4 regions of the Exiguobacterium sp. UBA6309 genome follow, and region 2 is predicted to be linked to each of the others. Evidence: riboswitches for the same ligand, from Rfam matches in the RefSeq annotation. Region 2 holds a riboswitch; each other region holds the start of a gene.

Region 1 (5,623 bases), on a different contig from region 2:
GGCATCAGTCCAGTCGTTGGAGACGAAGTCGTTCTTCATATCGAAAGTGAGACCGGGTATATTCTCGAAGTGAAGGAGCGGGACAACTTTTTAGTACGCCCGCCTGTCGCGAATATCGATCAAGCGTTGCTTGTCGTCTCGGCTGCAGAACCTGATTTTTCAGCGCACTTGCTCGATCGTTTCCTCGTCTTGATCGAAGCGAAGGAAATCCAACCCGTCATCCTGTTAACGAAGATGGACTTGCTTGATGATGTCAAAGGTCCTGCAGTTAGAAAGGCAATTGCCGCTTACCGGAAGATTGGATATACGGTCATCGAGACATCCAGTGAGACGTTGTCGGGTGTTGAGCAAGTCCGTCCGTTACTGGCCGGGAAAACGAGTGTTCTTGCCGGACAATCTGGAGTTGGGAAAAGTTCGCTCTTGAACGCACTTGAACCAACACTCGACTTAGAGACGAGTGCGATTTCGAAATCACTCGGACGTGGGCGGCATACGACACGACACGTCACGTTGATGCCACTTGCCGAAGGCTTGATTGCTGATACACCAGGTTTCTCGAACCTTGATTTTCCATATGATATGGAAATCGAGGATGTACGGTGGAGTTTTCCTGAATTCGTGGCTGTACAGGACGAATGTAAGTATCGAGGATGTTTGCACTTGAATGAACCCGGATGTGCTGTCAAGGAAGCCGTCGAAGCACAAGAAATCATGTCCTCTCGTTATGAGAACTATGGTATGTTTATAGACGAAATCAAGAATCGAGCCCGGAGGTATTGAAGATGATTAAAATTGCACCATCTATCTTATCAGCAGATTTTGCGAATCTTGAGCGTGATGTCAAAGCAGTCGAGGCAGCAGGCGCGGACTATATCCATTTCGATGTCATGGATGGTCAGTTCGTACCGAATATCTCGTTTGGACTACCTGTGCTCAGCAGTTTACGTCAAAAGACGGATATGGTCCTTGATGTCCATTTAATGATTGACCAGCCAGAACGTTTCGTTGAAGATTTCGTTAAGGCAGGGGCAGATATCGTGACGTTCCACGTCGAAGCGACGAACCACGTCCACCGTGTTTTACAACAAATCAAGCTATCCGGTGCAAAAGCAGGGGTCGTCTTGAATCCTCACACGCCATTATCGACGATTGAACACGTCCTTGAGGATGTCGATATGGTCTTATTGATGACGGTCAATCCGGGCTTTGGTGGACAAGCCTTCATCGAGAATGTCATGCCAAAACTCGCATCACTTGCACAAATGAAAGCAGATCGTGATCTGACATTTGAAATCGAGATTGATGGTGGCGTCAACCCGGAAACAGCAAAACTTTGCATCGAAAACGGCGCGAACGTTCTTGTCGCGGGATCAGCAATCTACAATGCACCAGATTATGCGGAAGCGATCACTAGCATTCGTCAAGGGGCTGCCGTATAATAAGAACGAGAAAACGAAATATGATGACCGCAAGGGGTGTCGCTTGAAAAGCGGCTGAGAGGAGTCTTTTAGACTTTAACCCTTCGAACCTGTTCCGTTCAAACGGACGTAGGGATGTGGCGCACGCAGGCAGTACGGCGTTCGTCGTATTGCCTTTTTGCGTCCTCTCGTACAATGAAGGAGGAAATAGCATGAAACGGTTACAAATGATGATGGAAATTGCCATCTTCGCAAGTCTCGGGGTCGTCTTTGATTTACTGATTCCATTTAAAATGCCACAAGGCGGTTCAATCAGCTTAGCGATGTTACCGATCTTTGTCATGGCATTTCGCCACGGTGTCATCGGAGGTGTCGTCACAGGAGCGCTTGTTGGTACGATCCAACTGATGTTCGCCCCACAAGTCTTGACGATCGTCCAACCATTACTCGATTACACGATTGCATACGGTGTCGTCGGACTGAGCGGTCTGTTCGCCCGTCAGGTTAGACAAACTGCACGTAACGGACAAAAGAAACGTTTGATGGCGTTCGTTCTCCTTGCAACACTATTAGGCGCAGGACTCCGTTATATCTGTCATGTCATCAGCGGAATCGTGTTCTTCGCGAAATATGCAGAAGGTCCAGTCGTGCCATATTCATTAGTTTATAACGCGACATACATGGTACCATCTTATGTTTTATGCGGTGTCGTCGCGGGTCTCCTCTTTACAACTGCGCCACGTTTACTACGTTATTCAGCACGAGGCGTCTGAGATGCGGGCGATTCTCGTGTGCGCCGGTCCTCAAGAAGAAGTGCCTGATTTGCGGATGCTTTGTCAGTCTAGTGATTTCATCATTGGTGTCGATGGTGGTGTTCAGACTATTGAATTGTTTGGGCTGACATGCGACATGACGATCGGTGATTTTGATTCGCTTGGTTACGTACCTGAAGGAGCAATCGTTCATCCGGCTGAGAAAGATGAGACGGATCTCGAACTCGCCCTTCGTACAGTATCAGAGATGAAACGATTTGATGATACTATCATCGTCGGAGCAACAGGTGGACGACTCGACATGACCGTTCAAAATGTGTATTTATTGAAGCAATACCCTGAAGCGCGACTCGTCACGAAACGGGAAGAGGTGCGATATTTGGCAGTAGGATCGTATGCAGTCGAAGCCGAAATCTATCATTATCTTTCTTTCATTCCACTTGTGCCGTCAATCTTGAGTTTAGCTGGAGTCAAATATCCACTTGATATGCATCCTGTTCCGGTCGGAGGTTCCTTGACCGTCAGTAATGAATGGAGTACGTCAGAAGCGACAGTAGAGCTCCATCAAGGAGAACTATTGATGATGCGAACACTTAAGGAATAGAACAAGCATATGAAAAAAGGCCGTGGATGATACCGCGGCCTCTTTTCATATGGCATTATTCTTCGAGTTGGGAAGGGGCGACTCGAATGTCACTTTGAGCCGATAGGTGTTTTCCTTTAACGAACAGATGATAGCTTCCCCACATGACGAGGAAAAATGGAACACCGATGTATAAAGCAATTCGTTGATCCGCTTGAAACGCAAGACTGAAAAGGACAACGACATTAAGTGTCAACGATATCAACGGTAATGCTGGATAGAATGGCGTCTTGAACTTTAGTTCGGATAGATCATGTCCGTTTCGGATGAACTGACGGCGGAACGCAAGTTGCGAAGCGGAAATTGAAATCCAACCGACTTGAGCACCGAGTCCAGCTAAAGACAAGAGCCAGATAAAGACGGTATCCTCTGCGAAAAAAGCTGTCAGAAGAGATAACATCGCAAACATCATCGTAAAGAGTAAAGCGCGCATCGGCACACCACGGGCATTAACATAAGATAATTTCTTTGAAATCATCCCTTCTTGTGCCATTGCCCATAACATTCGGGTCGCGGCATACAATCCCGAGTTCCCGACGGATAATAGTGCTGTCAAGACGACGATGTTCATCAAGTCAGCGGCATACGGGATGCCGATCGCATCAAAGACCATGATGAATGGACTACTGACTCCGCCAGCCGTCTCATACGGAATCAATGCACCGACGATCGTGATCGATAAGACAAAGAAAATGAACGTGCGCCAAACTGTATTCCGGATAGCTTTTGGAATCGATTTTTCAGGCTTATCGGACTCCCCAGCCGCGACACCGATCAATTCGGTCCCCTGAAAAGCAAAGTTGACAGCAATCATCGTCGTCAAGACACCGAGAATTCCGTTCGGAAACCAACCGCTTGCCGTGAAGTTTGCAAACAATGAGGATGGACGATCTGCTTCCATCGGTAACCAGCCAAACCAAGCTGCGCCACCAAGAATGATGAAGAAAAGAATGGCGAGTACCTTTAAACTTGAGAACCAGAATTCCGCTTCCCCGAACGCTTTGGCGGAGACGGCGTTTAAACCGAATAACAAGACCGTAAAGACGGTACACCAGACAACGACCGGCACATTCGGAAACCAACGGTCCATCAAACTACCTGCAGCTGTGATTTCAAGTGCGACCGTCACAGCCCAGCCGAGCCAGTAAATCCAACCGACGGCAAAGCCGACCCCTGGTCCGATAAAGCGGGTCGTATAGGTCTGAAATGACCCCGAGACCGGCAGATAGACCGCTAATTCTCCAAGACATAACATCGTCAGATACATGATGGTCCCACCCACGATGTAACTGAGGACCGCCCCGAGAGGTCCTGCTTGTGAAATCGTTAATCCTGACCCTAAAAATAAGCCTGTTCCGATAATTCCACCGAGTGAAATCATGAACAGGTGTCGACTCGTCATCTCTCGTTTGAGTTGCATGATGACTTCCCCCAATTCTGACAAAATAAAGTACGTTCCTATTGTAAGCGTTTTCAATAAAAGCGACAATTAGTTTATGAGAAAAATAAATGAGGGCATAAAAAAACCGGAAGGGAAGATTCCCATCCGGTGGTTGCGCCTTATACGCGTTCGACTTTACCTGATTTAAGAGCTCGAGCTGAAACCCAAACCTTTTTTGGCTTACCGTCGACGAGGATACGTACTTTTTGTACGTTGACTCCCCAAGTACGTTTTGTTTTGTTCAATGCGTGTGAACGGTTGTTACCCGACTTTGGCGATTTCCCAGTAACGTAGCATTTACGTGCCATGCGTTCCGCCTCCTTTTATGTTGTTTTGCGTTCGTCCTAATAGACACTTTGCTATCTTAGCATGGTGTCAGGGCGGTTGCAACATAAAAAAAGTAGCTGACAAGAAAAAAACTTGACAGACAACCTCGAAATTTAAAATAATGGATGAGGATGATGGTAAAAGTTCATTTGACCGCTACTATTTTTCACTTATTCATTGTATAGTCAGTACGGCGACTTTTCAATAGTAGGTCCTTATAGTAGAATTATGAGAAGAATACAATATTCAAAGGGGGCTACTCAGGTGGCGATCGAGATGAAAACGACCTATGGAAAGATTGATGTAGATAATGATGTCGTCGCGCAACTTGCGGGCGGCGCAGCAATGGAATGTTTTGGTGTCGTTGGTATGGCATCCCAGTCTCAAATCAAGGATGGTCTTGCTGAACTCTTAAAACGTGAGAACTTTGCACGCGGTGTCATCGTTCGACAGGCTTCAGAGCAAGTTCATATCGATATGCATATTATCGTAAGTTATGGGACGAAAATCTCAGAGGTGGCGAACAACGTACAGAGTCGCGTGAAATACACGCTCAGTCAGGCACTAGGTCTTGACGTGACATCTGTGAACATCTTTGTCCAAGGAGTCCGCTTGACGAATGTCTAAGGCGGAAATAGAGGAGGAAACTTTAGTGAGTGTAGATCGTTTAACAGGAGCGCAGTTAGTCAAGATGATTCAAAATGGCGCGGCGAATCTTTATCAAAACGCAGATTTCGTCGATTCATTGAACGTCTTCCCTGTGCCAGATGGTGATACGGGAACGAACATGAATTTGACGATGACTTCAGGAGCAAAAGAAGCAGGTAAATCCACTTCGGATTCTGTATCGGAAGTCGCGAACGTCTTCGCACGTGGATTATTAATGGGGGCGCGCGGAAACTCTGGCGTCATCTTAAGTCAATTGTTCCGTGGATTCTCGAAATCAATCGAAGGCAAAACAACGATTGATACGAAGGAATTCGCAGATGCATTACAAAAAGGTGTCGATACAGCATACAAA
Region 2 (5,623 bases):
ATCGTCGAAGCAAACCGTTATCAAACGATGGTCTTAGATGCCATGGAGTCACTTGGCTTCCGGTTAAAGAAAGCCGATACAGAAAAATTACCTGGACGATTCCGTAAAGATTTACCGATTGCTCAGGAACTTGAATACTCAGCACGCAATACACACTACGCTCATAAACTGGATGAGATCGAAATCATCATGCTCCAAGACAGCTCAGGGATTGATTTAATCGTCCAAGTCGATCGTCGTGCGCATAGTCTCGGATCATTGTTCAGTGAAATGGCTGGAGCGGATGAGTCGATGATCAAACTCCGCCTATCCAATAGTGAACTGCAGGATCAGTCATTTGTCGAACGCCAGCTGACAAACATCGTGGAGCGCTATAGCTGATCGATCGAATGACTAAAAAGTGATTCCTCTTCAAGGGGAGTCATTTTTTTTTTTCAAATCGGAATGCACAAAAACATTATTAAAACTTATTTGCTAATGTAATCGTTTTCAAATAAAATATTGTTTTAAAACAAGCACCTTGCTATACTGTCCGTATTGAAAAGTATTCCAGTCGTGGTTTGACTAGAGGAGGATGTACATCATGAAAAGGATTGGGCAATTCACGTTAACAGCAGGACTCGCAGCAGTACTCGTCTCAAGTAGTTTGCCTGTCATGGCAGAGGCAGGATCTTCAGCAGATCGGATCAGTCAAAAAATCGACATGATGACACTCGAACAAAAAATCGGACAGATGATCATGCCGGACTTCCGGCAGTGGAATGGCAGTAACCATACGTCGCTTGCTCCGGAAGTCGCGAACATCATCGACCGCTATGATTTAGGTGGCGTCATCTTGTTTGCTGAGAACGTCAGTGAAACCGAACAGACGACAAAACTCGTTCATGATCTGCAAGAAGTCGTCAAACAAGATGACAGCAACGATATTCCGCTCTTTGTCACGATCGACCAAGAAGGTGGCATCGTCACTCGGCTCGGAACAGGAACGAACTTACCCGGCAATATGGCGTTAGGTGCGACCCGTAGTAGTGCGTATGCCAATGATGCCGGTCATATCATCGGTTCCGAACTGCATGCGCTCGGCATCAATGTCAACTTCGGGCCGGTTCTTGACGTCAACAGTAACCCTGGAAATCCCGTCATCGGTGTTCGCTCGTTCTCAAGTGACCCGGAGCTCGTCGGAATGCTCGGTTCCGCTTTGATGAAGGGTATTCAAACTGAAGGCGTCGCAGCGACCGCGAAACACTTCCCGGGTCACGGCGATACGGCGACCGATTCCCATTATGGCTTGCCGGTTGTCGACCGGTCCCTGGAGGAGCTGGAACAAGTCGAGCTCGTCCCGTTCAAGCGAGCCATCGCCGAAGACATCGATATGATCATGACAGGACACATCGGAATGCCGACAATCGAGTCTGAAGTCGTCACGTCAAAAAACGGCACTTTCCCTTTACCTGCGACATTGTCGGATGACGTCATCACGGGCGTACTGCGCGAAAAACTCGGCTACGATGGCATCGTCATCACGGATGCATTGAATATGCAGGCGATCGCCGACAATTTTACGGAATCAGAAGCCGTTCTGAAAACATTTGACGCCGGTGTCGACATCGCGCTCATGCCGACGATTCTTCGTTCCGAGCAGGATGTCATAAAACTCGACCAGATTTTTAAGGACGTGATTGCGGCAGTCAAAGACGGACGTCTGTCAGAAGAACGGATTGATCAATCGGTCGAGCGGATCCTGACGCTGAAGGCAGAACGCGGAATATGGAATGGCACGACGGATACGATATCCTTAGCTGATAAACTCGCGCAAGCGAACCAAATCGTCGGTAGTCCCGAACATAAAGCAAAAGAACGCGCGATGACGGAAGCCGCGGTCACACTCCTGAAAAATGATCAGCGGACGTTACCCTTCAAGCCGAAAAAGAATGCAAACGTTCTTGTGATCGCCCCTGCGACGGATCAAACGGACAGCATGAAAAAGACGATTGCTTCCCTGCCTAAGAACCGGAACTGGCACGTAACGACAGCGAATTACTCGGCTACTACGCTACCGCTCGACCAAAACCCGACACTACGGGCACAACTCGATGCAGCAGATTACATCATCGTTGGTTCAAACGTCAATACGAGTGCCAAACTACTGCCTACTGCACCAGAGCAAGCGATTCCAGCTTCAATCTTCCGGTATGCGAAACAAACAAATACACCATCCGTCTTGCTTAGCCTCCGTAATCCATACGATGTCGCCGTTCAACCGGACGCACCGGCACACGTCCTCGTCTATGGTTTTAAAGGGGATCCGAACGGACCGGACTCTGAAGCAGGCAATCTGAAATCAGCGGGACCGAACCTCCCTGCTGGTATTCGAGCAATTTTCGGAACGTTCAAACCGCAAGGCACCTTACCAGTTGATGTGCCGGTCTTTCAGAACGGTGTCTTTACCGATCAACTGCATCTCGAATTCGGTGATGGCTTTAAAAACTGGAAAAAATGAGAACATGATACACAAAAGACCGAGCCCCCTTTAAAGGATGCCTCGGTCTTTTAATGATTGATACGGATATTCCGCTTCTTCTTTCGCACGATGGTAGACGCGGTATAACCAATAGGTCAGTAATGCATAGACGACAATGACAAGAACAGCAGAAATGTAGCTCCCCATGCTATATGCTACCTTGAAGTTTCGAGTCGTAGCGGATATACCGGACAACACGATTAAAGTTGGAATGATATATCCAATAAATCTTACTTTGACTTTACCCAGCATTCGTTGCACGGCATACGCGGCGCTGATTGCGAGTACGATCACGATGATCTCCATTTCTACCCCTACTTCCGCTAAATGTTATACCTAATTCTACCATCTATCCGTTTAAGAAGATACCGTCCATGCTGGAATCGTCTCGTAAATCGACGTAAACGTTTCTTCCGTCCATCCCATATGCCAAAACAGCAACTCATAATAACAGCTCGTCACGAAATGCTGTTTCATCCGCTCTCGTTCAGCCGAGCTTGCTTGTTCCGCCAACGCATCAAGCCGTGCAATCTGTTCAAAGACGACCTTTTCGAACCATTCCGAACTATATGTGTCGATCCATTGCTGATAGATTTTTTCATCCGGTGTACACGTCAATAATTGTTGTCCAACTTCATAATACAACCAGTAACATGGCAAGATGGCAGCAATCGTCTCACCAAGCGTCCCTTCATTCGCATGATGCATGTGTGAGACGTAAGCATATGCCGTTGGTGCCGGTTCAAATGCTTCAAGATCTGCTTCTGTGATACCGAGCGGCTCGAAAAATGATTGATGCAAGCTCAGTTCTGCCCCATATGTCGAAGTCGCGTGCTCGGCAAGTGTCGCAATCGTCGCAAAGTCATCTGCTTTTGACGCTGCCTTCGCTTGAATCTTCGCAAAGTGTTTTAAGTAATACGCATCCTGCATAACATAATGTCGAAATTTCGAGAGCGGTAACGTTCCCTCGCCGATTCCTTGAACGAATGGGTGGGTAAAACTACTGTCCCAATACGCTTGTGCTGCTTGCTTGATTTCTTGTGTGAATGTCATGATCTCATCCTCCTCTTTTTTATGAAACGAAAAAACACCACCCCGAAACACACGGGCATGGCGCAAGAAGAACAAGACTTGACGCCACTTCCCTCCGTAAGTACGAACTTAATCAGGTTCAAAGGGTCCGAACGTCTTCGTTCGTCTCAGTCGGTCAACCGACTCCCCTAGTGGTCATTATTCGATTCAAATCCACTATAGCATGCTGAAAATGGAAGTCAAGTTGTCCTCTTTTCGCTATACTATGGAGTGTCAGAAGGCGGATATCGTCTCCATCTACAGACCGATTCCGAACTCCTTTCGTTCTCGTACACTAATTTTAGTACCTGATACTATAGTTCATTCTGTTACTTACAATTGGAGGAATTCATTATGCATACACCAACAAAAATCATGGCGTCAGCCGTTATCGCTTCTGCTTTATTACTTCCGACAGCCGCATCCGCTGAGCAAGTCGTTGATAAAACAATCGTCACTCTCGGGGAGTCGCTCGGCGCAAAGGATAAGGCTTGGGTGCTTTCCCGTCTCAATGCACCGGAAGGCATCACGCCGATCATCGCCACTTCTGCTGACGAAGAAAAATATCTCGGGAAAAACATTCCCCAGTCGCAAAAAGGTGGCAACATGTATTCATCCGCTAAAATCGAATTGACGGAAAAAGGTGACGGACTTTCCGTTGCGACGGAAAACATTACGTGGGTGACGAAGGATATGTACTTGAACGCTCTCGTCACGGCAGGTGTCAAAGATGCCGACATCACGATCACTTCTCCTTATAAAGTGACTGGAACATCGGCACTGACAGGAATCATGAAAGCCTATGATCAAACTTCGGCTGAGACCGGAATCAAGCTGAGTGACGAACGGAAAGATTTAGCACAGCAAGAATTATCGGTCACTTCAGACGTCGGGAAGACAGTCGGGACAGATAAAGTCGCTGATTTGATGAATGAGATCAAGGCCGAAATCGCGAATCAAAAACCGGAAACAAAAGTCGAGATCGAAAACCTGATCGTCCAAGTCATTCAAAACAACAACATCCAACTGTCTGATGCACAGATGGATCGGTTGACGAATCTATTCAATCAAATGGAGCAAGCGAACATCAACTGGGGGCAAATCGAGAGTGGACTAAAAAATGCTGGTCAAGACATCCATGCGTTTGCAACGTCCGAGGAGACAAAAGGATTCTTCGCTAAATTATTTGATGGTCTGAGTGACTTCTTCAGCTCGATTGCTGGTGTGTTCAAATAATTCAGACTTCCGCAATTAACAAGATAATGGTAAACTGATTGTATCTGAAACGAAAGGTGGTGTGAAATGATGGACTTTGCTGCGTGCAAACATTGGTTAATGGAACAATTGTATCTGTTGCGCGCGATTTTTCATGGAATGGCGTTCTAAGGCACCCGTCTGCCCTTTTTAGAACTTCATGATTGAAAAATACAGCAAAGCGCATCTTTCACACACTAGGGAGAGTGCTATTTGCGCTCTCCTTTTTTAATGCGCGCGAAAGGATCAACTCATTATGATGATTTGCGACATTCAACATCTGACAAAACAATTCGGAGGCGAAACGATCTTAACGGACGTTTCCCTCTTCTTAAACGAACACGATCGTGTCGGTCTGATTGGACGAAACGGGAGTGGTAAAACGACATTACTCCGCTTACTTGCTCGCCTTGACCAACCGGACGGTGGCGTCATCTATCAAAAGAACGGTTTGACGATTGGCTACTTGGAACAACTTCCCACTTATGCCGAAACGATGACCGGACTCGACGTCCTTTGGACGGCGTTTGAAGAGATCCTCGCAATCCGTTCTCGGATGCAACAGTTGGAGCTTTTGATGGCGACAGCGCCAGATGATCTGGATGCACTACTCGTTCGATATGCGGAAGCGACAAATGCATTCGAACAAAAAGATGGCTATCTACTCGACTCGAAGATCGAGCGCATGGTGAACGGATTACATTTACGTCCGTTACTCACTCGCCCTTTCCATCAGTTGAGCGGCGGTGAGCAAACTAAGATTTGCCTCGGTCGCAT
Region 3 (5,623 bases), on a different contig from region 2:
CTGTGTCGAAGTCGTTAGTAGAATCGACATCAACGACATCAAGGCGATGTTGAACAGACCAAGCGGAAGGGATACTGTCGTGAAGTATAACGCAGCAAGAACGACTGCTTGCACGACGAAGACGAACCGTAAGCGTCCCATCGGATTTTTACTAGCAATCTTGCCGGCAAGGATGTTACTGAAGATCGAGACGACACCGTAAGCGAGCAGGATCGGACTAATCCATGTCTTTGCGATGCCGAGTTCCGTTTGCAGGATCGGCACGAGGTACGTGTAGACGACGTAAGTTGCTCCGAAGCCGAACGACGGAATGAAGAAGGCGATCAGGATCCGTGGATTAGCGAGCAATCCAAGCTGCTCCTTGATTGAACCGGAGCCCGTCGATTGCTGGACGGGAACGATCTTCCACACAGCGAGGAACGCAATCATTCCCATGACTGTCGTCAGCCAAAACGTGGCTGCGAAGCCAGCGTGTTGACCGATGAACGTACCGATCGGAACACCAAGGACGTTCGCGAGTGTAAAACCACCGAAAATGAACGAAACGGCGACACCGCGCTTCGCGACAGGTACGCCATCGCTTGCGACGACCATTGCGAGCGAGATCAAGACACCGGTCAGGATGGCTGTCAGGATGCGGGTGGCGAGCAATACTTCGTAACTTGGAGCAAAACTACTGGCAAGGTTCAGTAAGACCCAAACGAGTAACAGACGTAGAATCAGGCGACGCCGTTCCAAGTGACCGGTCAGCGACATGACAATCGGTGTACCAATCGCAAAGGAGATGGCAAAGGCCGAGACGAGCGTACCGGCTGTTGCGATCGTGATATTAAGAGCTGAGGAGATTTCAGCGAGGATCCCGACGATGACGAATTCGCTTGTTCCGAGAACGAACGTCAGGAGCGACAACGTGGCGATCAACAGCCAATCGCGTCGACTTAAACGAGTAGTAGGTGACATGGATGATTCCTCAATTCTGGCGCTTGCGCGCGAAACTATGAGTAACAGGATAGCATGAAACGATTTCGTCGGGTATCGCAAAGCGAGAATTCGGGAAAAGAACCATTATTCGAAATAGCGTGTGAATTTCCAGGCTTGCTGTTTTTTGCGTATACTACAGAAGAAGACTACTGACAAAGGAGTGGAAACGATGCAAGCGACAGTGACATGGAACAAACAGATGGGGTTTAGTGGACAGACGGAATCAGGGCATCATCTTGCGATGGATGCAGCACCGGAGAACGGTGGCGAAAATCAAGCACCACGACCGACTGAACTGCTGCTACATGCCGTTGCCGGCTGTACTGGAATCGACATCGTCTCGATTTTAGAGAAGATGCGCTTGACGATCACTCATTTCGAAATGGATATCGAAGGGGAACGGGCAGAGGATCATCCGCGGCGCTTTACGTCGATCTCGATTCATTACCGGCTTGAAGGTGATCTCCCGGAAGATAAGGTCCGTCGCGCCATCTCGTTATCAAAAGATAAATATTGTTCGGTTTCGCAATCCTTGAACGCTGAGATTTCCGTCTATTATTCCATCAATGGTGTCCGGAGCGAGGATCCTTTGTGAAGAAAGTAGCACTGATCGGTTGCCTGTTGCTTGCAGGGTGTGCGCAGGAGACGACGGAACCAACGAAACCATCACAACCAGCAACGAAGCAACCGACGGAGGCGAAGAAATCAAAGCCTGAGCCGACAAAGGAAGAACGACAACAAGCACGATTAAAGCAGCAACTTGAAGCGATGTCGACGTCAGAAAAGATCGATCAATTGCTCTATATCGGAGTTGCCGGCACGGAACTTTCAGCAGCTGACCGGAAATTGTTGCAGACGCATGCGATCGGTGGGGTCTTACTGCTTGGTGGGAATATTACGTCAGAAGATCAACTCTTGACGTTCACGCGTGCCATTCAAGAAACGAACCAAAAACCGTATGTTTTCGTCGGGGTTGATGAAGAGGGCGGACGGGTCAGCCGAGTACCGGATCAACGGTTACGTCTCCCGACGAGTCAACGGATGGCACAAGGTGCAGATGCTGCAAAAATGGAAGATGTCGGACGTAAACTCGGTCACCTGTCACGATTTTATGGGTTCAACATGGACTTCGCACCGGTCCTTGACGTCAATAGCAATCCGAACAATCCAATCATCGGCGACCGTGCGTTAAGTGCTGATCCGAAGACCGTCGCGACTCTCGGTACGGCCCTGATGCACGGGATGCAAGAGACGGGAACGATTCCGGTCGTCAAACATTTTCCCGGTCACGGCAATACGAGTGTCGATTCCCATGTCGGTTTGCCGAAAGTGACAGCATCAAAGGAAGAACTGAAGCGAACGGAACTGTTACCGTTCCAAGAAGCGATTCAAGAGGGCGCCGAGATGGTGATGGTCGCCCATATTCTCTATCCCGCGTATGACGACCAAAATCCATCTTCGCTCTCGAAGCCGATCTTGACTGACCTCTTGCGTCAACAACTCGGATTCAAGGGTGTCATCATCACGGATGACCTTGTCATGGGGGCGATCACGAAACGATATGGTCTCGCGGAAGCGGCACGGCAAGCACTTGTCAATGGAGCTGATATGGCGATGTTTTCGGAAGCAGGTGCCTATCCGAAGGTCCACACCGAAGTGATGCAAGCCGTTAAAGACAAAACGCTGACGCCTGCGATGCTCGATGCTAAAGTAATGCGCATCCTGAAGCTAAAGCAGACCTATGCCGACAGCCAGAAGCAACAGCGACCGACGAAATCGGAGCTTATTCAGCAAGTGGAAGCGCTCAACTAGGACTAGCGAAGTAAAGCAACTCATGCTAGACTAATGGGGCAAGCCAATTAAACACGAAAAGACACTAGGGGAGTCTCCCAGCAGACTGAGACGGAAGTATCCGGACCCTTTGAACCTGATCTAGTTCGTACTAGCGGAGGGAAGTGGCTCGAAACCTTAGATATCCTTAGCGCTTCAGCGCATTTTCGGACCACTCCTTTCAACATCGGGAGTGGTCCTTTTTCGTATGGAAAGGAAGAACATGATGCGTTTACATCTGATTTCGACGGGATCCATCAATCCACGCGATGGAGTGGAAACCTTTCAATCGCTTCAACCATATACGGATCAGCTTCATCTTCGAGAACCGAATTTGTCGGCAGCAGAATTGCTAGAACTGATTGACGCGCTCCTTGCGCAAGGGTATTCGTCTGATCAATTAACCGTTCACGACCGGACCGACGTCGCCCATGTCGCTGGCATCGGTGTGCAATTGACGCGACGTTCCTTACGTGTCCGCGATGTTCGGCGACACTTTCCGAATCTCATCATCGGGAAATCCGTCCATTCACTGGCAGAGGCGCTCGCAGCAGAAGCGGAAGGAGCTGATCGATTGCTGTACGGTCATATTTATCCGACAGCGTCGAAACCAAACGTGCCACCGCGAGGGATCGATGCCTTGAAGCAAGTTGTCACTTTCACGACGAAACCAGTCATCGCAATCGGCGGGATCACTCCTGATCGCATTCCTGAAATCGCAGCGACCGGTGCAAGCGGAGTCGCCGTCTTATCGGGTATTCTCGGTCAAGCGGACCCGCATGCTGCCATTCAGCGTTATCAGGGGGTACGGGTATGACGGATCACATCATCATCGGTGGTGGAGTCATCGGTTTGACGCTTGCTTACAGTCTCGCTTGTCAGAACGAATCCGTTCTTGTCCTTGATCGCGGAACATGCGGACAAGGGACGAGTCGGGCGGCTGCCGGGATGCTTGCGACGGACATCGAGCTGAGAGAAGAATTGCATACGCTTGCTGCGCGAAGTCGCCGTCTGTATCCGTTACTTGCGCGACGCCTCACGCGCGAGACCGGGATCGATTGTGGCTACCGGGAACAACCATTTTTATTGAAACAAAATGAGCAAGAATACTTATTTCCATCGGTCGGTCAAATCGATCCGCGACGACTAACGACTGCATTGATGCATGTCTTACGAAATCGTGGGGTACCAATCGAAGAACAGGTGGACGTCACGCGAATCGAGGAGAGTAATGATTTCATTAGGGTTGAGTCGAACACGGGAACGTGGACGGGACGAACGGTGACGGTTGCTGCCGGACGCGGGTCCCAAGCCTTGCTCGATACAGCTGGCATTTCGATAGCGACGCACGGTGTCAAAGGGGAGTGTCTCGCAGTCCGTCTCGCGGGTCAGCCGTTACGCTCGATCCTGTTTGATGACGCCGTCTACCTCGTACCGAAAGCGGACGGACGGATATTGATCGGTGCGACCGAACTACCGCACGACGAGACGATCGGTGTTAGTGTCGCAGGAGTCACGTCACTGCTTCAAGCAGCAGAGCGTCTCTATCCACCGATCCGTGATGCTGTCATCGAAGAAGTCTGGTCAGGCGTACGACCACAAACAGAGTTCGGCTTGCCATATATCGGAGTCGCCGATTCATCCCGTCGGATCTTTATAGCGACGGGGCATCATCGGCATGGCATATTACTCGCACCGGCGACAGCGGAAGTCTTGGCAAACACATTACGGTTGATCCTAAAGGAGGAAGTCCGATGAATATTACGATTAACGGCAACGACCATACCATTGAACAGATTGAGACGATTGAGGACATGCTCACGCAACTTGGCTTAGGGGAAAAACTCGTCATCGTCGAACAGAACCGACAGATCATCGACCGCGGAGCTTACGATCAAACGGTCGTTCGGAACAATGACACATTCGAAATCGTTCATTTCGTAGGAGGAGGATAAAGATGTTGAAAATTGGAGAAAAGACATTCGAATCACGGTTATTACTCGGAACGGGGAAATATACGGATGCTACGGTACAGCAAGAGGCCATCGATGCGTCCGCTTCACAAATCTTGACGTTCGCCGTCCGGCGGCTCGATCTCTTCGACAAACAACAACCGAATTTCTTGGAGTCGCTTGATTTAACGAAGTATGATTTACTACCGAACACGGCTGGTGCGAAGACAGCGGAAGAAGCGGTTCGGCTAGCAAAACTTGCGCGGGCATCCGATATGTGCGACATGGTCAAGGTCGAAGTGATTGGGTGCGATAAGACATTACTACCTGATCCAATCGAGACGTTACGGGCTTCTGAAGAGCTACTTAAAGAAGGATTCATCGTCTTACCGTATACATCGGACGACGTCGTCCTTGCACGACGACTCGAGGAACTCGGCTGTCATGCCATCATGCCGGCTGCGTCACCGATCGGTTCCGGGCAAGGCATCCTCAATCCGCTCCACCTAAAGTTCATCATCGAGCAGACGTCGGTCCCAGTCATCGTCGACGCCGGCATCGGTTCTCCAACTGACGTCGCCTATGCAATGGAACTGGGAGCGGATGGTGTCTTATTGAACTCCGCTGTCGCCCATGCCCAGGATCCGGTCAAGATGGCGCACGCGATGCGACTAGCTGTCGAAGCAGGGCGCTTCGGCTACGAAGCGGGAAGAATCGAAAAGAAACAGTATGCAGTCGCGAGTAGTCCAACGAGTGGATTGATTCGATGACACGTTATTCACGTCAAACTCGATTTCAACCGATTGGAGAAGCAGGACAAGCACGCTTCGCAACAGCAAAGGTACTGATCATCGGGATGG
Region 4 (5,623 bases), on a different contig from region 2:
AGAAAAACTACTTGGGGATCGTCTTCGTGTCATGCAAGAAAATGACGGGAACTCGATTAAATGGGAAGAAGTCATTTTTGGGGCAAAAAACGTCGGTGACCTCGTTAGCCGTGTCATGGCCGGAAAATCGATTTCAAAGCAAGATGATAAAATGATCACGGATTATCAAAATACGCAAAAGCAGTTAGCGGATGCACAACAAGAAGTGAAAGACAAGAAAGCACAATTGGTTGTTGAAAAGCAAGAATTGAAACGCCAACAAGCAGAACTTGAATCGCAATTAAAAGAGCGAAACAAACGCTTAAAAGAATTACGTAAGAAAAAAGCGAAATTTGAAACACAATTGATGGATGCAAAAGAAGTCCAGCAAATTTTGATTGCTCAAGAAAAAGCGATTGCAGCTGAAAAGGCAGCACGTGAACGTGAAGCACGGATCGAAAAAGAGCGTCAAGCTCAAGCAGCACGTGAAGCAAAAGCGCGAGCAGAAGCTGAAGCAGCTCAAGCAGCGGCTCAAAAAGAAGCTGAGCAACAAGCAGCTAAAGAAGCAGCGGCTCAGCAGGCAGCACAAGAGAAAGCGTCGCAAGCAGCGAAACCTTCTGGTTCGACGAAACAATCGACTCCAAAAGCATCTACACCAGCTGCGCCAACACCGTCAGCACCTGCGACACCTAAACCGTCACCATCATCCGGTGGTCTGTTCATCCATCCAACGGTTGGGGCTGTCACGCAAGGCTATGGCTCAGCAGGTGGAGAAAACGGTTATACGTTCCATAACGGGATCGACTTTGGTGGTCCGGTTGGAACTCCAATCGTTGCAGCTGCAACAGGAACAGTCATTACAGCATCAGGTGGTGGTCCTTACGGAAACCACATCATGATTGCCCACCAATTAAACGGTAAAACGTACACAACATTGTATGCTCATATGAGCGCACTCAATGCTCACGCAGGTCAACGCGTCAGTCAAGGTGAACAAATCGGTTTACGTGGAAGCACTGGGAATTCAACTGGTCCACACTTACACTTTGAAATCCACGTCGGTGGATACAGCTATAGTGCAACTGGTCCAGCTAGCTCAGTGAACCCAATGACGATGTTTTAAACAGTAAAGAATCGTTGCTTATGCAGCGGTTCTTTTTTTTGCGATTTTCAAAAAATAAATGATTATATTACAAAAAACGTTTTCATTTGAAATGTAAATGAAATTTTTTTGAAACGATTAGGGTGCTATAATCTATTTCAGATATGAGAGAAACTTGAATACTATAATAAAATATGAAAAACATAAGTGAGGAAAACGATATATGCTAAAAAAACTAATTTCTACCATTGTTTTAGGAGCATTACTTATAACAGGAACACAACCAATTGCGGCAGCAACGATCAAAGAAAAAAAGGCTGAAAATGCCGCAGAACAACGTAAATTAGAAAAAGCAATTAAAAAACAAGAGTCGAAAATTTCGAAAGAACAACGTCAAATCAATCGAATCGATGCAGCGATCAACGAAAAGATTTTTCAGATTTCCGAAAAAAATAAACAAATCGAGAAATTGAATTTGCGAATCGATGAATTAAAAGCAGACATCGTTCGCTACGAAGAGATGTTGAAAAAACAAGAAGAACTACTCGGTGATCGTCTACGTGTCTTCCAAGAAAACGATGGAAACTCAATCAAATGGGAAGAAGTCATTTTTGGATCGAAGGATTTAGGCGATTTATTTAGTCGTGTCATGGCAGGGAAAAAAATCGCGGAGCAAGATGATAAAATGATTTCGGATTACATCGCAACCCAACAAAAGCTAGCGGAAGCAAAACAAGCGCTCGTTGAAAAAAAGGCGGAGCAGGTTGAAGAGAAGAAAACATTAATCGAACAAAAAAAAGCGTTGAAAGTTCAAATGAAAGAACGCAGTGCTACGCTTAAAAAATTAAGAAAAGGTAAGACGAAGTTTACGACAGAACTTCTAGACGCGAAAGAACTACAAGCGACACTTGAAGCTCAAGAACGTGCGATTGCGGCAGCGAAGGCAGCAGCTAAAGTGGCGGCTGAAAGAGCAGCAGCCGAGAAAGCAGCAGCTGAAAAAGCCGCTAAAGCGAATGCTCAAGCAGCAAAACAAGCAGGTAAGAGTTCAGAATCACCTACTTCAGTTGCTTCACCCGTTGTTTCGAGCGGTGGGAAATTCGTTCGTCCATCTTCTGGTGGCGTATCACAAGGGTTTGGACCAGCAAGCGGTGCGAACGGCTATACGTTCCATAATGGTGTCGATTTCAGTGGTTCGGTCGGCTCACCAATCGTCGCAGCAGCAGCTGGAACGGTCATTACAGCTTCAGGTGGTGGGCCTTATGGAAATCACGTCATGATTTCTCACTTCCTTGACGGGAAAGTCTATACGACAGTCTACGCTCATATGAGTTCGTTATCTGTTCATGCAGGACAAACAGTTTCTCAAGGTCAGCAAGTTGGAACACTTGGTAGTACTGGGAATTCAACAGGACCACACTTGCATTTCGAACTACATGTCGGAGGCTATCAGTACAGTGCCTCTTCTCCTCTGAATGCAGTTAATCCATTAGCATATCTATAATTCAAAACGAGCTTCGGCTCGTTTTTTTCTTGCCGCTATGCTACAGTTAAGGCGAAATGAATACTTGAGCAACTAGGGGAGCTGGAGGAATCCGGCTGAGAGGAAAACCAATCTGTTTTCGACCCTATTACCTGAACTGGATAATACCAGCGTAGGAAAGTTGAGCCGAACGGATACCGAAGTGGTTGGATAACGATTTCGTATAGCGTCGACTGCTTTTTTACAGCGGTCGACGCTTTTTTTGTCGGTAACAACTCCCTTACATTGCTCGATGGAAAGGTGAGAAAAATATGAAACATGTATTGACGATTGCGGGATCTGACTCCGGTGGTGGAGCTGGAATTCAGGCAGATTTAAAGACATTTTCGGCATTGGGCGTTTATGGGATGAGTGTTTTGACAGCGGTAACGGCTCAAAATACACTGGGCGTTCAAGCAGTAGAAGAGTTATCATCGGAAATCGTTGATGCCCAATTAGCTTCAATCTTTTCAGATATTCGTGTGGATGCTATCAAAATCGGTATGGTCTCGAATGCACAAACGATTCACGTCATTGCAACACATCTTCGCAAACAGACAGTTCCAATCATACTAGACCCTGTCATGGTCGCAAAAGGCGGGCATGCCCTATTGCGGACGGAGGCAGAGGAAGCACTAATCGCGGAGTTACTGCCACTTGCGACACTCGTCACACCAAATTTACCGGAAGCAGAGCGCTTAACAGGGCAATCAGTTACTAATTTAGAGGAGATGCGACTGGCGATGCATCAGTTGGCTATGGAGACTGGAGCTGTCTTGCTAAAAGGTGGACATCTACCGGGAGCTGCCACGGATTTATTATGGGACGGGCAAGAAGAATACCGTTTCACATCAGATCGGTTAGATAATCAACATACTCACGGAACAGGCTGTACCTTATCTGCAGCGATTGCGGCACGGATGGCACTTGGAGAAGCTTTAACGGACAGTGTACGTCAGGCCAAGAAGTATGTTACAGAGGCGATTCGTCATGGATTTGCTCTCGGACAAGGGATTGGACCGACACATCATTTTCATTCACTTTGGAGGGATTCACATGTTTACGACCATTCTTAAACACAAACCACTCATTCATCATTTGACGAACACAGTCACGATCAATGATTGCGCCAATGTCACACTTGCCGTTGGCGCATCTCCAGTCATGGCGGAGGATATTCGCGAAGTGGAAGAGATGGTTCGACGCGCGCAAGCTCTTGTCTTGAACATTGGAACAATTGATGCAGACATGCAAGCAGCTCAACGACTCGCCGCAAGCGAAGCGAGACGCTTGAACGTTCCGATCATCCTTGATCCAGTTGGAGCGGGAGCCACATCATTGCGTACGTCCTTTTCAAAAGAATTGAGTAGACTCGGATGTACGGTCGTTAAAGGAAATGCTTCAGAAATCAAGACATTGCTTGGGGAGAATGGACGAACAAAAGGAGTCGATGCTGCTAGTGATGAGATCATGGATCGAGAAATCATTCGTGCATTCGCTCGTAAACAAAAGTCCGTCATTGTCGTCACAGGTCCAATCGACTACATCACGGATGGCATGCGCGAAGTGGAACTACAAGTAGGTACGCCGCGTCTCGGAGACGTCACAGGTACGGGGTGTATGACAGCTTCTTTGATTGCGAGTTTTCTTGGTGCAGGATATTCTGCATTTGAGGCAGCAGTCCACGGAACATTTATCATGGGAAAAGCAGGAGAACAGGCAGCATCAGAAAAAGGTCTAGGTAATTTCAAACGAGAGTTGTTCAATGCAATCAGTCTGATGACGGAGCAAGATTTGATGGAGGTGGTAGAACATGTCAATTGATTATTCCATTTATGCGGTGACAGATCGTCGATATCATCCGGGAGTTGCAATCGAAACGGTGGTTGAAGAAGCGATTTTAGGTGGTGCAACGATTATACAATTACGGGAAAAAACAGCGCAGGGAAAGGAATTCTTCGAACAGGCAGTCCGGTTAAAGAGACTGACGGATCGTCATGATGTTCCTTTGATTATCAATGACCGAATTGATATTGCGTTACTTGTCGGAGCTGGTTTGCATATCGGACAAGAAGATATTCCTCTAACCGCAGCGCGACGTCTCTTACCGAACACTGTGATCGGCGTATCGGTAGCAACCGTCGCGCAAGCGATTGAAGCAGAACGAGATGGAGCATCTTATTTAGGTGTAGGTTCTCTATTTGCGACGTCATCGAAAGCAGACGCCGACTCGATGTCACACACGATGCTTCAAGCGATTCGCGAAGCCGTGTGCTTACCTTTAATCGGCATTGGCGGAATTACGGCAACGAATGTCGCTTCTCTTCCTATCCCATTAGAAGGATATGCGGTCATCTCGGAAATTTTTGCTAAAGAAGATCGACGGCGTGCTGCACAACATATGACAGATGCTGTACGGGAATGGCATCAATCTCTTCAGAACAGGGTATAATCCGTTCAGAGGTGATTGTATTGAAATGGCAGACGATCCGTTTTCGGGGCTATTGGATCCGGTATCGATTGGAACCACAAATCATTCGCGTAGATAATCGCGGGATCTACCATTTGGGGAAAATTTTATTTCCGCGTCCTAATCGTGTATCTTATGAAATGGCTCTCTTGCTGAAGGAAAAGTATGAAAGACGCTACAAACGTCCGTTGTATATCAAGACAAGTTCGATCGCTACAGAAATTTGGGGACACACCCACTTAGACATCTATTATCGAATACTGCTTCGTCTCCCGATTCCTGCTCGATTACGTAAGCGTTATAGGAATCGATTGGAGAGTACGAAGATCATCGATATCGGTGTACGTGCGGTCGATCAAAATCGAATCGTTTGGGATATCGGTGATTACGTAGGGGGATGGGTTGTATTTTGGCTCATTCGTAGGCGGATGCGCTGAACTTGCAAATGTCCTGTTTCTCATGGTGCAATATAGAAATAGAAACGAGGTGACGGACATGGACATTCCCCGTTGTGAAACGATTGCTATTGATGAACAGCGTGCGTCTGAGATTG

What was found. Region 2 has a riboswitch for thiamine pyrophosphate ahead of tenA (thiaminase II). Riboswitches for the same ligand answer to the same signal wherever they lie in the genome.
Region 1: another riboswitch for thiamine pyrophosphate. It lies ahead of thiT (energy-coupled thiamine transporter ThiT); the one in region 2 lies ahead of tenA (thiaminase II).
Region 3: another riboswitch for thiamine pyrophosphate. It lies ahead of B3M90_RS00790 (thiamine phosphate synthase); the one in region 2 lies ahead of tenA (thiaminase II).
Region 4: another riboswitch for thiamine pyrophosphate. It lies ahead of thiD (bifunctional hydroxymethylpyrimidine kinase/phosphomethylpyrimidine kinase); the one in region 2 lies ahead of tenA (thiaminase II).

Annotation. Positions count from the first base shown of each region.
Region 1 is NZ_DJTL01000017.1:117,988-123,610, forward strand. It holds gene rsgA (ribosome small subunit-dependent GTPase A) at 1-780, shown strand, start outside; gene rpe (ribulose-phosphate 3-epimerase) at 783-1,439, shown strand; TPP riboswitch at 1,462-1,571, shown strand; gene thiT (energy-coupled thiamine transporter ThiT) at 1,631-2,191, shown strand; gene B3M90_RS04910 (thiamine diphosphokinase) at 2,193-2,795, shown strand; gene B3M90_RS04915 (amino acid permease) at 2,851-4,254, opposite strand; gene rpmB (50S ribosomal protein L28) at 4,395-4,583, opposite strand; gene B3M90_RS04925 (Asp23/Gls24 family envelope stress response protein) at 4,867-5,229, shown strand; gene B3M90_RS04930 (DAK2 domain-containing protein) at 5,255-5,623, shown strand, end outside.
Region 2 is NZ_DJTL01000013.1:5,881-11,503, reverse strand. It holds gene B3M90_RS03680 (sporulation protein) at 1-381, shown strand, start outside; gene B3M90_RS03675 (glycoside hydrolase family 3 protein) at 584-2,500, shown strand; gene B3M90_RS03670 (hypothetical protein) at 2,531-2,827, opposite strand; gene tenA (thiaminase II) at 2,879-3,574, opposite strand; TPP riboswitch at 3,647-3,753, opposite strand; gene B3M90_RS03660 (DUF1002 domain-containing protein) at 3,947-4,828, shown strand; gene abc-f (ribosomal protection-like ABC-F family protein) at 5,106-5,623, shown strand, end outside.
Region 3 is NZ_DJTL01000005.1:127,030-132,652, forward strand. It holds gene B3M90_RS00775 (MFS transporter) at 1-960, opposite strand, end outside; gene B3M90_RS00780 (OsmC family protein) at 1,151-1,576, shown strand; gene nagZ (beta-N-acetylhexosaminidase) at 1,573-2,793, shown strand; TPP riboswitch at 2,850-2,952, shown strand; gene B3M90_RS00790 (thiamine phosphate synthase) at 3,035-3,628, shown strand; gene B3M90_RS00795 (FAD-dependent oxidoreductase) at 3,625-4,569, shown strand; gene thiS (sulfur carrier protein ThiS) at 4,566-4,766, shown strand; gene B3M90_RS00805 (thiazole synthase) at 4,769-5,533, shown strand; gene B3M90_RS00810 (ThiF family adenylyltransferase) at 5,530-5,623, shown strand, end outside.
Region 4 is NZ_DJTL01000032.1:76,338-81,960, forward strand. It holds gene B3M90_RS11310 (murein hydrolase activator EnvC family protein) at 1-1,102, shown strand, start outside; gene B3M90_RS11315 (murein hydrolase activator EnvC family protein) at 1,305-2,582, shown strand; TPP riboswitch at 2,647-2,757, shown strand; gene thiD (bifunctional hydroxymethylpyrimidine kinase/phosphomethylpyrimidine kinase) at 2,873-3,676, shown strand; gene thiM (hydroxyethylthiazole kinase) at 3,657-4,424, shown strand; gene thiE (thiamine phosphate synthase) at 4,414-5,052, shown strand; gene B3M90_RS11335 (hypothetical protein) at 5,259-5,507, shown strand; gene B3M90_RS11340 (ArsR/SmtB family transcription factor) at 5,566-5,623, shown strand, end outside.